One region of the Streptomyces sp. PSU-S4-23 genome, then DNA from elsewhere that is predicted to be linked to it. Evidence: riboswitches for the same ligand, from Rfam matches in the RefSeq annotation. Region 1 holds a riboswitch; each other region holds the start of a gene.
What was found. Region 1 has a riboswitch for cyclic di-AMP ahead of ACZ79I_RS36075 (M23 family metallopeptidase). Riboswitches for the same ligand answer to the same signal wherever they lie in the genome.
Positions count from the first base shown of each region.

Region 2: linked by a shared signal. The riboswitch ahead of ACZ79I_RS29935 (M23 family metallopeptidase) and the one ahead of ACZ79I_RS36075 (M23 family metallopeptidase) in region 1 are both predicted to bind cyclic di-AMP.
Region 3: linked by a shared signal. The riboswitch ahead of ACZ79I_RS21390 (M23 family metallopeptidase) and the one ahead of ACZ79I_RS36075 (M23 family metallopeptidase) in region 1 are both predicted to bind cyclic di-AMP.

Region 1 is NZ_JBVMUU010000002.1:7,980,928-7,983,182, reverse strand. It holds gene ACZ79I_RS36080 (SGNH/GDSL hydrolase family protein) at 1-100, opposite strand, end outside; gene ACZ79I_RS36075 (M23 family metallopeptidase) at 379-1,227, opposite strand; cyclic di-AMP (ydaO/yuaA leader) riboswitch at 1,232-1,389, opposite strand; gene ACZ79I_RS36070 (alpha-galactosidase) at 1,693-2,255, opposite strand, start outside.
Region 2 is NZ_JBVMUU010000002.1:6,572,322-6,574,576, forward strand. It holds gene ACZ79I_RS29930 (M16 family metallopeptidase) at 1-450, shown strand, start outside; cyclic di-AMP (ydaO/yuaA leader) riboswitch at 728-874, shown strand; gene ACZ79I_RS29935 (M23 family metallopeptidase) at 887-1,639, shown strand; gene ACZ79I_RS29940 (GntR family transcriptional regulator) at 1,838-2,255, shown strand, end outside.
Region 3 is NZ_JBVMUU010000002.1:4,652,886-4,655,140, reverse strand. It holds gene ACZ79I_RS21390 (M23 family metallopeptidase) at 1-866, opposite strand, end outside; cyclic di-AMP (ydaO/yuaA leader) riboswitch at 877-1,033, opposite strand; gene ACZ79I_RS21385 (PP2C family protein-serine/threonine phosphatase) at 1,240-2,255, opposite strand, start outside.

The DNA.
Region 1 (2,255 bases):
CCGCGAACCGGTCGGCCCAGCCGACGAACTGCCCGTCGGGGCCGGGGTCGCCGACGCCCTCGGTGAAGCTGTCCCCCACCGCCACGTACGACCCGATCACTGATCTGTTGTCATTCTTCGAATCGTCTGCCACGTCGGCCCATGATTCACCTTCCGATGTGAGCTACGCGACCGTAGGAAAGGGTTGACGGGCGGTGAGGAGGACCACGGGGCGTGGGCGGGCGCGTCGGGAACAATTCCCTGGGCAGGGCTGTCGGGCGGGACGCCGGGCGGAGGGCCGTCCTGCGCACCGGGTGCACGGCTGAAGGCCGGACCCCGGGAACGAGGGGGTCCGGCCTTCGGGGGTCCGGCCTTCGGAGGTCCGGCGGGCCGTGCGGGTCAGCCGATGGACACGCCGTGCGAGCGCAGGTAGGCGACCGGGTCCACGTCCGAGCCGTAGTTCGGGGTGGTGCGGATCTCGAAGTGCAGGTGCGGTCCGGTGACGTTGCCGGTGGCGCCGGAGAGGCCCACCTGCTGACCGCCGGTCACGGTCTGGCCGGCGGAGACGGACAGCTTCGACAGGTGGGCGTACTGCGCGTAGTAGCCGTCGGCGAGCCTGACGACGACCTGGTTGCCGTACGCGCCGCCCCAGCCCGCGGAGGCGACGGTGCCGGCGCCCACGGCCTTGAGGCTGGTGCCGGTCGGGATGGCGAAGTCGATGCCGGTGTGGTAGCCGCTCGACCACATGCTGCCCGCGACGCGGTACCTGGTGCCGATGGCGACGCCCTGGACCGGCAGGCTGTAGCCGGTGGCGGCGGTCGCGGCCTTGGGTGCCGTCGTCTTCGTGGCCGCGGAGGTCTGGGACGTCGCGGCGGAGGGAGCGGCCGCGGCGGCGGTGCCGCCGAGCGTCAGCTTCTGGCCGGGGTGGATCAGCGACGGGTCGGAGCCGATGACCGCGCGGTTGTCCTGGTAGAGCTTCTTCCAGCCACCGGTGACGTGCTGGTCCGCGGCGATCCGCGACAGGCAGTCGCCGGGCTTCACCGTGTAGGTGCTGACGGCGGCGACCTTCACGGCGGCCTTCTCGACGGCGACCGGAGCCGCGGAGACGGATACCGCGGGGGCGGCGGCATGCGCGTCGGTCGCGCCCAGCAGCGGCAGTGCGAGCGCGGCGCCGCCGGTTCCTACGACGGCCATGGAGCGCATGAGGCGACGGGGCTTGGGACGGCGGTGCTTACCTTTTGCAGGCATGTCGAATTCCTCTCCGGCGCCTGCGAGGTGAGCTGTCGGGTGCGGACTGGAGATGTCCGGCCGCGACGGTGCGCGGCTTTACCCCTAGCCGTTCCGGAGACCGGAACAGGGCGTCTTGCCTGTGGGTCCCCCGCTCCTGCCGGGCAAGGGTGAGAGTGCGGGCACCGGGCGGCGGCAGGATTCGGCGTTCCACCCGGATCGAGGGGAACGTAAGCGACCCGGACGCATGGGGACAACATTCGGTTTCCCCCATGCGCCCATTTCTCTTGATCCTTGCGGAAATTACCGGTGACCCTGTGTCGATACGAGATGCGAAGACATTCTCAATCGCCCAGAAAAGAAGCCACAATTACGTGAACATGGCGACAACGGACCGTCACAAATATGACGCTGCTCACGTGTCGCGATTTTACTGGCCTTATTCCAGGCGGAGTTGGAATGAAGGCATCAATTCGGACAACACTCTCAGATACGACGCAGCCGGATAACCGTCGCATCGAAGTCGCCCTGCAGGGCGGTCCGCAGTCCGTGGTGCAGCAGCACCGCACCCCGATGCACTTCGCCCGTTTCGCGGCATTCATACCTGGCTGCCGGGTCGAGTCCGCGCAACCGCAGCGGAGCGACCGGCTCACCGTAGTGCTGCGCCTGGAGCCAGGCGAGAACGACCGCCCGCTCGTCGAGCACGTACTGGACCGCACTCAGCCCGCCCGCCGGGGGGCGCAGCCGGTACAGCTCGCCGCGCTGGACCACGGGGCGGATCTCCTTGTAGAGACCGACCCAGTCCCGGGCCTCGGCCAGCTCCGCCTCACTCCACTTCATGAGGTCGCCGCCGACACCGAGCACCCCGGCCATGGCACTCACGAACCGGAAGCGCAGCGCGCTTACACGCCCGTTGAGCTGTGTGTTCGGGCTGTCGGTGACCCAGGCGGCCATGACCCGGGCCGGATGGATCTGGCTGAAGCCGTGCTGGATGGCGAGCCGGTCGAGCGGGTCGGTGTTGTCGGAGGTCCACACCTGGTCCGTACGGC
Region 2 (2,255 bases), 1.4 Mb from region 1:
CGGGCGTTCGGCCAGGTGCTGCGCTCCGCGCCCGACGGCACCGGTGCCGCGATGCTCGCCATCAGCGGCTCCGTCGACACGCCCAACACCGGCCCGGCGCTCGACGACCTGTGGAAGGTGCTGCGCACCCTCGCCGCCGAGGGGCTGACGGACGCCGAGCGCGATGTCGCCGTGCAGAACCTGGTGGGGGTGGCGCCGCTCAAGTTCGAGACCGCGGCCGCCGTCGCGAGCACGCTCGCCGACCAGGTCGAGCAGCACCTTCCCGACGACTACCAGGCGGCGCTGTATCAGGCGCTCGCCGCCACGGGCACGGTGGAGGCCACGGCCGCGGTCGTGAGCGCCTTCCCGGTGGACCGTCTGGTGACCGTCCTGGTGGGCGACGCGGCGAAGATCGCGGAGCCGGTCAGGGCGCTCGGCATCGGTGAAGTGAGCGTCGTGGCGGCCGAGTAGCACGGCGGGCACGCGCGCGTGCAGCCATGAGGGGACACCCGCGCACGGCAGCGGCGTCCGAGGGGACACGCGCGCACGGCAGCGGCGTCCGAGGGGTCCCGGTGACCACACGGTCACCGGGGCCCTGCCGTCGGGGATTTGTCCGCATTGCCATGGAGGCTGCCCTTCTGCCCTGTGGGATGCGCTACAAATCCCCTGCTCGGTTTGTCGCGGGAATCGGGGCCCGCTTAGCGTCTGTCCGGCTGTCCGTCAGGCAGTAGGCCGCGTCCGCGGCACCGGACAGTCATCGCCGAGTCCCCGTACGGCGCGAGCCAGGGGAGCCGGGGACCCACCGCAGTCCCTGGGGTGAATCGGGCCCTGCCCGTAGGAGACCTTCCTGCTCCGAACCCGTCAGCTAACCCGGTAGGCGAGAGGGAAGGAAAGGACCAGTCACTTCATGGCGTTCACCTGCGCCACCGGGAAGCACCGCCGTCCGAGCCGCGTGAAGCGCACGACCACGAACGCCATGGGCGTCGCGGCGCTCACCACCACCGGTGTCATCGGCACCCTGTCCGCCCCCGCCCTCGCGGCCGGCAACCCGGTCGAGCAGACCGGACTGATGCAGGCCGTCACGCTCGGCGACTCGGTCGCCGAGAAGATCGGCGCCCAGGCCGCCGCCCAGAAGCAGGCCGCCGAGCACAAGAAGGCCGAGGAGGCCGCGCGCAGGAGGGCCGCGGAGACGGCCGCCAAGGAGCGCGCGGCCAAGGAGCGCGCCGCCCGTGAGGCCGAGCGCAGGCGCCTGACCGCGTACGTGGCGCCGGTCTACGGCTCGTACGTCTCCACCGGTTACCGCACCGGCGGCTCCCTGTGGTCCTCCGGCACCCACACCGGCATCGACTTCCACGCCGCCACGGGCACGCCCGTGCACGCGGTCGGCGCCGGTACCGTCGTCGAGGCGGGCTGGGGCGGTGCGTACGGCAATCAGATCGTCATCAGGATGAACGACGGCACCTACACGCAGTACGGCCATCTGTCGTCCATCGGCGTCTCCGTGGGCCAGCGGGTCACCCCCGGCCGGCAGATAGCCCTCTCCGGGGCCACCGGCAACGTGACCGGGCCGCATCTGCACTTCGAGGCCCGTACGAGCCCGGAGTACGGCTCGGACATCAACCCCGTCGCCTACCTCCGGGCGCACGGTGTGAACGTCTGACCGCGCGCCCCGAAACGGGGCGCGGGTGCCCGATGACCCCGGCCGGCGAGCCGGGGTCATCGTCGTTTCCAAGGGCGGCTGTCCAAAAAATATCCATGGATTCCGGCCCGCCGTCGGAAATTCCGGCCCGCTGCAATAGAGTCGGTTGAACAGGCGTCAATCGGCGACGTTTCACGGGGATTAAGGCGGAGGTCGGACATGCGTATTCCGGCACACTCGGTATGCACGGCGATCCGTGATGACATCGTCGCGGGTGTCTACGAGCGGGGCAGCCGGCTCACCGAGGAACTCCTCGCACGTCGCTACGGTGTCTCGCGCGTCCCCGTGCGCGAGGCCCTGCGCACGCTGGAGGCCGAGGGCTTCGTCGTCACCCGCAGGCACGCCGGCGCGTGCGTGGCGGAACCCAGCGAGCGGGAGGCCGCCGACCTCCTGGAGATGCGGATGCTGCTGGAGCCGCTCGGGGCCGCGCGGGCCGCCCAGCGGCGCACCGAGGCCCATCTGAAGGTGTTGCGGGGCCTGGTCAGGCTGGGGCAGGAGCGGGCCAGGAAGGGCAGTAGCGACGATCTGCGCTCGCTGGGCGGCTGGTTCCACGAGACGCTCGCACAGGCATGCGGGA
Region 3 (2,255 bases), 3.3 Mb from region 1:
GACTGGTGGCAGAACCACAGCTCGGTGCCGTCGTCGAGGGTGAGGATGGTGCGGTACCCGTAGGAACCGGCCCAGCCCGCCTCGGTGATGGTGCCGCTGTGGACCGCCTTGATGAGCGTGCCCGTCGGCGCGGCGAAGTCGAGTCCGGTGTGGTAGCCGGAGGACCACATGGAACCGGCGTCGCCGAAGCGGGAGGTCAGGGTGTACGAGGAGGTCGGCAGCGCGTACTGCTTGGCGAGCTCGGCCAGTCGCGCGGCCTCGGCCTTCTTCTTGGCCTCCTCGATCGCCTGCTGCTTCTCGGCCGCGGCCTTGGCCTCCGCGGCGTCCTGCGCCTTGACGGCGGCCTCGGCGGCCTTCTTCGCGGCGGCGTCCTCGGCGGCCTGTGCGGCCGCGCTGTCGATCCGGTCCTGCTGGGACTCGGCCTGCTGCAGGATCCGGGCGCGCAGTGCCTCGCCCGCGTCCGCGCTGCCCGCGGCGGCGTCGGCGGTGGTCAGGCCGGCGGAGCTGAGGGCGGTGGCGGAGCCCTTGGGGGCGCCGGAGTCCTCGCCGAGGAGTGCCTTGGCCGAGTCCGCGACCGAGGACAGGTCCGGCATGGATATCGACACCGGGGGCTTGCCGGTCTGCGCGGTGGCCATGCCGCCCGCGCCGACGGCGGCCATCACACCGACGCCCAGAACCGTGGAGCTGCGCGCGAGCCCGCCCCCGCGCTGCTTGGTGACGCGATGCCGGCCGCGTACGGGGCGGAGGGACTCCTCGGTGGGGTTCCACTCCTCCCAGGGGCCCTCGTCGGTACGGGGTGCGAAGCCGAACGTCTGAGTGCCGTTCGGAGCGAACGAGGTGCTCTGGGCAGGCCCGTTGGACGCCACGTGGGCGCACTCCTTCCTTCCTACTGGCCTACCGGGTTAGCTGACGGGTTCGGAGCAGGAAGGTCTCCTACGGGCGTCACCGGCCGTGCTGCCACGGCGGCTTCCGCCCGATTCACCCCAAGGTGGTGGTTCCCCGGCTCCCTTGCGGGATTCGGCACACGCGCACGGAGCCGCCTCTTGTGACGGCTGGGACGACCGCGCTGCGTTATCGAACGTTAATAGACGCGGGGCCCGGATTCCAAGCCGTTCCATCAGATCTCTGATGCTTTTGACCTGGACTTTCATGCCAGGAACGGGCTAAATGGGGCGACTTGGCCACGCCTCGGGGGCCCCACCGTTATTGACGGTGCATCAGTTGTTATGCGCAGGGGCGTCATCCGTTCACATGGCGTGACGACGCTGAGGGCCGGTCGGGCCGGTGCACGGCCAGCAGGGCGATGTCGTCCGTGGCGCGGCCGCCGGTGTGGCGGGCGACGTCCTCGGTGACGGCGGTCAGCAGGGCGCCCGGGCCGGTGCGGACGCGGCCGGCGAGACAGCCGACGGGATCGTAGAACCCGCCGCGCGCATCACGCGCCTCGAAGACGCCGTCGGTGCAGCACAGCAGCGTCGCCCCGGGCGGGAAGTCCCATTCCTCGGCACGGTCCGGCCGGCTGCCGAGGTCGCCGATGCCGAGCGGCAGCGCCGGCTCGTCGGGCTCGATCTCGCGCACCGTGCCGTCCGGGAGCAGCAGCAGCGGGGCCGGGTGGCCGCGGTTGACGACGCGGACGGTGTCACGGCCGTGCGGGATCTCCGCGAGGACGGCGGTGGTGAACCCCTCGAGGGCGTCCGGTCCGCCGCGCCGGACGCCCTCGCGCGACAGCGCCCGCTCCAGGCGCTGGGCCACGGCCTCCAGCGTGCACTCCTGCTCGGCGGCCTCCCGGAAGGCGCCGATGACGACGGCGACGGCGGCCACGGCCCCCATGCCCTTTCCGCGCACGTCCCCGACGACCAGCCGTACCCCGTGCGGGGAGTCCTGCACGGCGTACAGGTCCCCGCCGATGAAGGCGTCGGCCTGCGCCGCCTCGTACCGGGCCGCGATGTCGAGCCCGCCGATCCGCGCGGCGGGCTCGGGCAGCACGGCGCGCTGGGCGGCCTCGGCGATCTCGCGGGCGGAGGCGAGGCGTCTGTCGTTGCGGCGGACGAGCACGTTGAGGAGGACGGCGAGGGCGGCGACGGTCGCGACGGTGACCGCCTCGGTGATCTCGTTGACCTCCCCGAGGACGCCGAGCCCGAGGTGGACGGCGAGGATGGAGGCGACGGCGACCGCACCGGTCAGGACGGTGCCCCGCAGCGAGTACAGGGGCGCGGCGACGAGCGGTGCGGCGGTGAGCAGGGGGCCGGCGGTGAGGT